DNA from 2 places in the Parazoarcus sp. PS-13 R2A genome. Region 2 is predicted to be linked to the other one. Evidence: predicted binding sites of a transcription regulator. Region 2 holds the regulator's gene; the other holds the start of a gene.

Region 1 (4,743 bases), on a different contig from region 2:
GGAGAGCGCACCAACGCGCGCTTCAGGCTGTCGGACAGGGTGCGGGTACAGCTGGTGCGGGTGGATCTGGAAACCAACAAGATCGACTTCCGCCTGATCGAAGGCGTAAGCCGGCCGACCGAGCGCAGCGGCAAGACCGCCCGTGACCATGCGCCTGTGGATGCGGGGTCTGCAGCGCCGACCCGGCGCAAGGGGCGCAGTGCTTCCGAGCCGGCGCCGCGTCCGGCCGCCGAGCGTGCCCCGGCTTCACGTGCCGGGCGTGGCAGCAAGCCCAATGCAGCGGCCCGCACCGAAGCACCCGCAGCACGTAAATCAAAACCGAAGGCCGCAGCAGCGGCTGCAACATCAAAGAAGAAAGGCAAGCGTCGTGGCTAAACCCCCCTCCCGTTCCGGCTCCCGATCACGTCCCAGCGAGGACGGCGCGCGCGCAGCACGCCCGCCAGTGCGCGGCGAGCACAGGCCGAAGCCGAAACGTCATGAAACCGCAGCGGTCGACGAAGCGGTCGCAGCGGACGTCAGCGCTGATGCAGGGCGTCCCGCGTCGCGTCTGATCTATGGATTTCATGCCGTGCTCGGCAAGCTCAAGCGTGACCCGGAAGCGGTGTTCGAGCTCTATCTGTCGAGTCAGCGCCAGGACATTCGCGCGCGTGAAGTACAGCAGCTTGCCGAAGCCCAGGGTGTGCGCCTGATCCCGAGCGAATCGGACCGCCTCGACGGCATGGTTGGTACCCGTCGCCATCAGGGCGTGATCGCCCGTATCGATGGGCGGCATCGTGAACTCAAGCTGGCCGACGTGCTCGAGTCACTCGATGAGCCCGCCTTGCTGCTGGTACTCGACGGTGTGCAGGATCCGCATAATCTCGGCGCCTGCCTGCGGGTGGCGGACGCAGTGGGTGCGCATGCGGTGATTGCGCCCAAGGATCGCGCAGTCGGGCTCAATGCCACTGCGGTGAAGGTCGCCAGTGGCGCAGCCGATACCGTGCCCTATATCACCGTCACCAACCTTGCCCGAGCACTGCGCGAAATGCAGGAAGCGGGCGTCTGGATCATCGGTGCGGCCGGTGAAGCCGAGCAGTCGGTGTTCGATGTCGACCAGAAGGGGCCGGTGGCCTGGGTGCTGGGGGCTGAAGGCGACGGACTGCGCCGGCTGACTCGCGATACCTGCGACGTGCTGGCGAAAATCCCAATGCTGGGGTCGGTGGAGAGCCTCAACGTCTCGGTGGCCAGTGGCATCTGTCTGTTCGAGGCAAGGCGTCAGCGCGGAGCCTGAGTCGGCTCGCGCGGTGTTTCGGCGGTGTTGCATGTGGTAGCGGGGTCAGGCGAATAGGGCGTCCGTGGAGGAGATGGGATGAAGTCTGCGCTGGGTTTTCTGGTGGCGGCCAAACGCTGCGAGATTCATGGCCTGGAGCAGCTTGAGATCACCAGTGGTCTCGTGAAGGGCGTGAGTGAGCTCGTGCACATGCTGCAGAAGGAGCGTGGCGTGTCCAACGTCTATCTGGCGTCGGCCGGGCGTCGGTTTGCCGCACAGCGGCTGGAGCGGGTTGAGGCCAGCGTGGCGGCAGAAGCCGCTGCGCGCGAACGCTTCGTCCAGCTCGATACCGATTCAGGCCGTATGGCGGGTGGCGTGCGACTGTTCAGTCGCATCGCCTACGTGCTGCACGGCCTCGATGCGCTTCCGGCCTTGCGCAGCCGGGTGGCGGGGCGCACGCTCGGGGTCGAAGAAGCCACCCGCAGCTTTACCGAGCTAATTGCTGGTCTCATGGCGGTGGTTTTCGAGGCAGCAGATATCGCCGCAGACCCGGCGGTGTCGCGGGCGCTGGTTGCCCTGTTCAACTTCATGCAGGGCAAGGAGCTGGCCGGGCAGGAGCGTGCGGCCGGTGCAGCCGGTTTTGCAGCCGGTCGCTTCGAAGCTACGGAGCAGCAGCGGCTCGCGCACCTGATTGATGCCCAGGACCGCTGTTTCCAGATTTTTGTAGAGTTTGCCGATCCCACCTTGCGCACGATCTGGCGCAATGCCCAGACCTCACCCGCGATTGCCGAGGTGGAACGGATGCGTCGCATCGCCTGCGCTGCGTCGAGTGCCCCCGTGGCGGCCGAGGCCAGCGAACGCTGGTTCGAATGCACCACCTCACGAATCGATGCGATGCGCCAGGTCGAAGACTGTGCGACCAATGCGCTGCTGCATCTGTGTGAGGCCAAGCTGCTCGAAGCGCGCTCCGATCTGCACGATCACAAGCGCTTTCTCGATGCACTTTCGGCGCTCGGCGGACAGAGTGCGGCGCCGCTGGCGGTTTTTTTCGACAAGTCGGCCACCTCGGCGCCGCCCGCCGAGGGCGATGCAGCCGGGCTGGTGGAGGCGGACGGACTCAGTCCCAAGCTCGGGCGTTCGGTGCTCGATCTCATGCAGCTGCAGTCGCAGCGACTGCAGGACATGAGCGATGAACTCAATACCGCGCGTGCGGCGCTCAATGAACGCAAGCTGGTCGAGCGCGCCAAGGGTCTGCTGATGTCCAGGCGCGGCCTGAGCGAAGACGAGGCCTACAAACTGTTGCGACAAACCGCAATGGATCAGCATCGTCGCCTTGTCGATGTTGCCGAGGCGACGCTCTCGCTCGCCGAGTTCCTCAAGCCCGACTGAGCCGCAGCAGCGGGTGGCGGCCCCGAAAAGGGGCGTGAGCCCGCGCTTCACGGCAGCCTTCAGACGGATCTCCTCATGCCCCGGATGTCGCAGTTCGCCCCTCCGGCGATGGGACGCTGAGGGCGCACGTCTGCACTAAGCCTGTGCAGGTGCCGCGACATTGCACTGCAGCAGTGCGTCAGCCTCTTGGCACCTGTTACCGCTATTTTCCCCTGATCCCAGTGTTTTCGGGGGCTGCGGCCTCATGCGCGGAACTGGCACGCTTACTGCATTAGAAAACGCAAAGCTGGATCAACGATGGTCCGGCGTTCGACACAATCCCGAGCACTGGACAAAGGCGTCCATTCCCTCCGCGCTGCAAGCGCCGAACAGGAATGGGCGCCTTTCTTGCATTTCAGATTTCAATCAAGGAGTTCACGATGACCAAGCAGACGAACAAAACCCCCGAGTTGACCCGTCGCGGTTTTATTAAGGCCGGTGCTGCGGCAGGCACTGCAGCGATGCTGTCCGGTCTTTTTCCCGGCGGCGTCTGGGCTGCAGGCTCGGAAGGGCTGGAGAAAACCACGCTGAAGTTCGGCATCATCCCGCTTACCGACTGTGCGCCGATCGTGATCGCCAGGGAAAAGGGCTTCTTCAAGAAGCACGGCCTTGATGTCGAGGTGTCGAAGGAGGCGTCGTGGGCCAACATCCGCGACAAGGTTTCGCTGGGCGAACTGGACGGTGCTCATATGCTGGCCGGCATGCCGCTTGCGGCCACGCTCGGGGTCGGCGCCAACCAGCAGGAAACCGTCACCGCCTTTTCGATGGACCTCAACGGCAACGGCATCACCGTGTCGAATGAACTCTACGAGCGCATGCTCGCCGCCGACCCGGCCGCGATGCAGGGTCGCCCGACCTCAGCGCTGGCGCTGAAGAAAGTGATCGAGGAGGACAAGAAGGCTGGCAAGGAGCCGATGACCTTCGCCATGGTGTTCCCGGTCTCCACCCACAACTATGAGATCCGCTACTGGATGGCCTCGGCCGGTATCGATCCCGACCAGGACGTGCGTCTGATCGTGATTCCACCGCCCCAGATGGTGGCCAACCTGCAGTCGAAGAACATCGTCGGCTACTGCGTGGGTGAGCCGTGGAACCAGCGCGCAGTGGAGATGGGCATTGGCCGCTCGATCATCACCAACTACGAAATCTGGAACAATAATCCGGAGAAGGTCTTCGGCGTCACCCGCGAATGGGCCGACAAGAACCCGAACACGCACAAGGCTGCGGTGCGCGCGCTGATCGAGGCCGCGCAGTGGATGGACAAGCCCGAGAACCGCGACGAGGTCGTGAAGATCATCTCCGCCAAGTCCTACGTCAATGCGCCGGCGTCGGTGGTCGAAAACTCGATGACCGGGACCTGGATGTACACCAAGGCCGAGGGGCCGCAGAAGATGCCGGACTTTAACGTCTTCTACCGCTACGCGGCGACCTTCCCGTGGCGTTCGCATGCGGTGTGGTTCCTTACGCAGATGGTGCGATGGGGCCAGATCGAGAGCGCGATCAACTTCAGGAAAGTGGCCGAACAGGTCTATCGAAGCGACATCTACCGCGACGCAGCCAAGGATCTTGGCATCGCCATCCCGACCATCGATTACAAGACCGAAGGCTCCCACGCAGCGGCGTGGACGCTGGAAAAGGCCACGTCGCCGATCGCGATGGGGCCGGATCGCTTCTTCGACGGCGTGAGCTTCGACCCGTCCAGGCCGGTGGATTACCTCAAGGGCTTCAAGGTGCATGCGATGAAGGTCAGCCTCGATGCACTTGCCAAGGCAAACGCCTGATTCCGTGCATGACGACAGAAAAGGACAAGGATATGACTGCGATTTCAGTGACTGCAGGCCGGCCTGTTGCCGAGCCGACCGAAAGCATGGCAGGGACTGCGGATGCCGCGGCTCGTGCGGTGGTTCATCCGGTTGTCACCGAGCCGGCAGCGCCCGGACTGGCGGAGCGACTTCGCCCGATCGCGTCCGGGTTGGCGCGCAGCCTGGTGGCCATGGCCGCCGGCATGGGGCTGCTGCTCGCGATCTGGTGGGCGGTGTCGAGCCGGATCGACATCTTTCCCGGGC
Region 2 (4,743 bases):
CGCAGGCGCTGCGCAAACTGACCGCCAACATCAAGCGCACGAACACGCTCGTGATCTTCATCAACCAGATCCGGATGAAGATCGGCGTCATGTTCGGCAGCCCCGAAACCACCACCGGTGGTAACGCGCTCAAGTTCTACGCTTCGGTCCGCATGGATATCCGGCGTACCGGTGCCATCAAGAAGGGCGACGAAGTCGTTGGCTCCGAAACGCGCGTCAAGGTCGTCAAGAACAAGGTCGCGCCGCCGTTCAAGGAAGCGCACTTCGACATTCTCTACGGAGAAGGCATCTCCCGCGAAGGCGAGATCATCGACCTCGGCGTGACTTACAAGATCGTCGACAAGTCCGGCGCCTGGTATTCGTACAACGGCGACAAGATAGGCCAGGGCAAGGACAACTCACGCGAGTTCCTGCGCGCAAACCCGGCGCTGGCTCGCGAAATCGAGAACAAGGTTCGCGCAGCGGTCGGACTCGGCGAAATGGCCGCGCTCGGTGGCGCGGCACCCGTCGCTTCCGAAGCCTGATCTCCGCCCCGTCCGGACGCTGACCCCTGATGGGCGAGCCGAGTCTGCGCGAACGCGCGCTGCGCCATCTCGCCCGTCGGGATCACTCGCGGGCGGAGCTTGCGCGCAAGCTGTCTCCATATGGCAGCGCCGAGGAGATCGAAGCCGTACTGGTTCGCATGAGCGAACTCGAACTGCTCTCCGACACCCGTTTTGCCGAAGCGTGGGTTCGCAGCAAGGCTGCCCGGTTTGGCAGCCAGCGGCTGCGCCACGAGCTCGCGAGGCGTGGCGTATCGAAGGACTTGATCGACGAGGCCATCGAGAGCGAATGTGTGGAATCCGAACTCGACCGCGCCCGTGCAGTGTGGCAGTCTAGATTTGGCCTCGCACCTGACGATCGCCGCGAATGGGCGCGCCAGGCGCGTTTCCTGCAAACCCGTGGTTTTTCCACTGACGTGATCTGCAAACTGTTGAAAGAAGCCCCCGATGAGTCTGCTTAAGGTCACCGGCCTGCAAAAGCGCTACAAGGCGCGCACAGTCGTCCATGATGTTTCGTTCGAGGTTGGCTCGGGCGAAGTGGTCGGCTTGCTGGGCCCCAATGGCGCAGGCAAGACAACCTGCTTCTACATGATCGTAGGTCTGGTGCGCGCCGACGGCGGCGAGATTACGCTCGACGACGCACGCCTGACCGATCTGCCGATCCACGCTCGCGCACGCCTGGGGCTGTCCTATCTGCCGCAGGAAATGAGCGTGTTCCGCAAGCTCACGGTCGCCGAGAACATTCGTGCAGTGCTCGAGCTCCGCGGGCTGCCGGTGGCGCAGATCGACGAACGCCTGGAAGAGTTGCTCGAAGAACTTGGCATTGCGCACCTGCGCGACAACACCGCCATCTCGCTGTCAGGCGGAGAACGCAGACGGTGCGAGATTGCACGTGCGCTTGCCACCGACCCGCGCCTCATCCTCCTGGACGAGCCTTTCGCAGGGGTCGACCCGATCGCCGTACTCGACATCCAGAAGATCATCCGCTTTCTGAAGGAGCGCAACATCGGCGTGCTGATCACCGACCACAACGTGCGCGAGACGCTCGGCATCTGTGACCGCGCAACCATCATTACCGACGGCCGCGTGCTTGCCAGCGGCAAGCCGCCCGAGATCATCGCCAACGAACAAGTGCGCCAGGTCTACCTCGGCGAACACTTCCGCCTCTGATTCCGGCACGCCCCCGACTGGCATCATGAAACCAACCCTTCAGCTCAAGCTCTCGCAGCACCTGACGCTCACCCCGCAGCTGCAGCAGTCCATCAAACTGCTGCAGCTCTCCACGCTCGAGCTCAACCAGGAAATCGAACGCTTTCTGCTGGAGAACCCGATGCTCGAGCGTGAGGACGGCGACGGCAGCGACTTCGCACCGTCCGCTGTCGGCAACGATGCGCAGCCCGCAACCGAGACCCCGCGCGAGACCAGCACCGAGACCACCCAGGAAGCCGAGCCCCGAAACGAGAACGAATCGGCCGACTTTGACGAAGGCATGGACTGGTCAGGCACCGGCAGCGGCGCCAGCAGCAAGAGCGACGACGACGAGGACAGCGACTTCCAGGAATTCCAGGCCGCAGGCACCTCGCTGCGCGACTATCTCGATCAGCAGGTTGCCCTGTCCCCGCTGACGGACCGTGACCGCATGCTGGTGCGCTTCATCATCGAAGCGCTCGATAGCGACGGCTACCTGCACCAGGAGCTCGAAGACCTGCTCGAACTGCTCCCGCCCGAACTCGACTACGACCTCGACGACCTCGCGATTGCCCTGCGGCACGTGCAGCAGCTCGAACCGGCGGGCATTGGCGCACGCACCCCCCAGGAGTGCCTCGGCCTGCAGCTGCGCGCCATGCCTGCAGGCAGCTGCCGCGACCTGGCGCTGGTCATCGTCGAACAGCACCTCGAGCTGCTGGCCGAACGCAACTTTGCAAAGCTCAAGCGCCTCACCGGGTGCGACGACGACGCCCTGCGCGATGCTCAGGCGCTGGTGTGCCGCCTCGACCCGCATCCGGGCTCGCAGCATTCCAACGAAGAAACCCGCTACGTCCTGCCCGATGTCGTGGTGCGCAAGATCCGCAACCGGTGGACGGTGTCGCTCAACGCCGAAGCCATGCCGCGCCTGCGCATCAACCAGCTCTACGCCAGCCTGCTGCAGCAGAACCGCGGCCAGGGCGGCGGTCTGACCGGCCAGCTGCAGGAAGCACGCTGGCTGATCAAGAACGTACAACAGCGCTTTGATACCATTTTGCGTGTATCTCAGGCCATCGTTGACCAGCAGCGACAGTTCTTCGATCATGGCGAGGTGGCAATGCGTCCATTGACCCTCAGGGAGATCGCGGACCAGCTCGAGCTGCATGAATCAACCGTATCGCGCGTCACCACCCAGAAGTACATGGCGACGCCGCGCGGCGTATTCGAACTCAAGTATTTTTTCGGCAGTCACGTTGCCACCGACACCGGTGGTGCGGCTTCTTCCACAGCGATTCGTGCCTTGATTCGCCAGCTGGTGGACGCCGAAGACAGAAAGAAACCCCTGTCCGACGCAAAGATTGCCGATCTGTTGGGCCAGCAGGGTATCGTGGTCGCGCGGCGCACAATCGCCAAATACCGCGAATCACTCAATATCCCGCCGGTCAGTCTGCGTAAAACGCTTTGATACCAAGAGGAGTTAACATGAATCTCAACATCACCGGACACCACGTTGAAGTGACACCGGCCATCCGCGAGTACGTCTCCGGCAAGCTTGACCGCGTGATCCGTCACTTCGACAACGTTACCAGCGTGAACGTGATCCTTTCCGTTGAGAAACTCGACCAGAAGGCTGAAGTCACCGTGCACGTGCGCGGCAAGGACATTCACGTCGAAAGCGCCGACGCCGACCTCTACGCTGCCATCGATGCGATGACCGACAAGCTCGATCGCCAGGTGCTCAAGTACAAGCAGAAGAGCACCGATCACCACCACGACTCGCACAAGCACCAGACTCCCGAGGCGTGATTTTTCACCAGGCCTTTCGGACCCGGGTGAAGTTATAATCCGCCGCTCAATTTGGCGGTCCGGCTTTGCCCGGGCCTGAGAGACCTTTCAGCGTTGCGTCCGCTCCGGCGGCGTTGCGTGAGCCCCAAAGCGCATGAGCCTCATCTCCCAACTCCTGCCACTTTCGAACGTGGTTGCCGACCTCGACGCCAGCAGCAAGAAGCGCGTCTTCGAACAGGCCGGCCTGTTGTTCGAAAACAATCAGGGCATCGCCCGCAGCATGGTGTTTGACAGCCTGTTTGCGCGCGAACGCCTTGGATCGACCGGCCTCGGCCAGGGCATTGCCATTCCCCACGGCCGCATCAAGGGCCTGAAGGACGCAGCCGGCGCGTTTCTCCGTCTAGAAGCCCCGGTGCAGTTCGATGCGCCCGATGGTCGTCCGGTGAACATGCTGTTTGTCCTGCTGGTACCCGAACAGGCCAACGAAACCCACCTTCAGCTCTTGTCGGAGCTGGCGCAGATGTTCAGCGATCGCAGCTTCCGCGAACAGCTGCAGGCCGCACCCGACGCACAGGCGCTCCACACCCTGTTCAACGACTGGGGTACCGATGCGACAAACGAGCCTCTCGCAGCTGTATGAAGACAACCGCGAACGTCTGCAGCTGACCCATGTCAGCGGCAGTATCGACGCGGTTCTCTCTGTTGCCGAAGAGCGCATCTGGCCAGCCGACCTGATTGGCCACCTCAACCTGATTCACCCTACCCGCCTGCAGATCCTCGGCGCAGCCGAGCTGGCCTGGGCGCAGCGGCAGTCACGTGACAAGGTCGCGCACCACCTCAACGACATTCTGTCAGCACACCCGCCGGCCTTCATCCTGGCCGACGGCTGCGAAGTGCCCAACATCGTCCATGGCGTCTGTGCGGCGCACAACGTCGGGCTGTTCACAACCCCGCAGCCGGCTGCCGGGGTCATCGACCAGTTGCGCCTTTACCTGTCGCGACAGCTCGCTGAAAAGGTGTCGCTGCACGGCGTGTTCATGGACGTGCTCGGACTTGGCGTGTTCATCACCGGCAACTCCGGTGCAGGCAAATCCGAGCTTGCGCTGGAGCTGATCTCGCGCGGTCACGGCTTGGTTGCCGACGATATCGTCGAATTCTCGCGGATCGCACCCAGCGTGCTCGAGGGCCGCTGCCCCGAACTGCTGCAGGACTTCATCGAGGTGCGCGGACT

The links. Region 2 encodes sigma-54, which starts transcription at its own class of promoters, with help from an activator protein. Its sites were predicted from a motif close to TGGCACGCTTNCTGCTNA; they were not measured.
Region 1: the regulator sigma-54 is predicted to act here: its motif matches at 2,894-2,911, upstream of AC22G6_RS07980 (CmpA/NrtA family ABC transporter substrate-binding protein).

What each region holds. Positions count from the first base shown of each region.
Region 1 is NZ_JBYEXN010000006.1:104,855-109,597, forward strand. It holds gene rnr (ribonuclease R) at 1-375, shown strand, start outside; gene rlmB (23S rRNA (guanosine(2251)-2'-O)-methyltransferase RlmB) at 548-1,270, shown strand; gene AC22G6_RS07975 (nitrate regulatory protein) at 1,349-2,638, shown strand; gene AC22G6_RS07980 (CmpA/NrtA family ABC transporter substrate-binding protein) at 3,058-4,458, shown strand; gene ntrB (nitrate ABC transporter permease) at 4,491-4,743, shown strand, end outside.
Region 2 is NZ_JBYEXN010000009.1:63,846-68,588, reverse strand. It holds gene recA (recombinase RecA) at 1-524, shown strand, start outside; gene recX (recombination regulator RecX) at 554-1,003, shown strand; gene lptB (LPS export ABC transporter ATP-binding protein) at 990-1,712, shown strand; gene AC22G6_RS10250 (RNA polymerase factor sigma-54) at 1,738-3,192, shown strand; gene hpf (ribosome hibernation-promoting factor, HPF/YfiA family) at 3,210-3,533, shown strand; gene ptsN (PTS IIA-like nitrogen regulatory protein PtsN) at 3,667-4,152, shown strand; gene hprK (HPr(Ser) kinase/phosphatase) at 4,121-4,743, shown strand, end outside.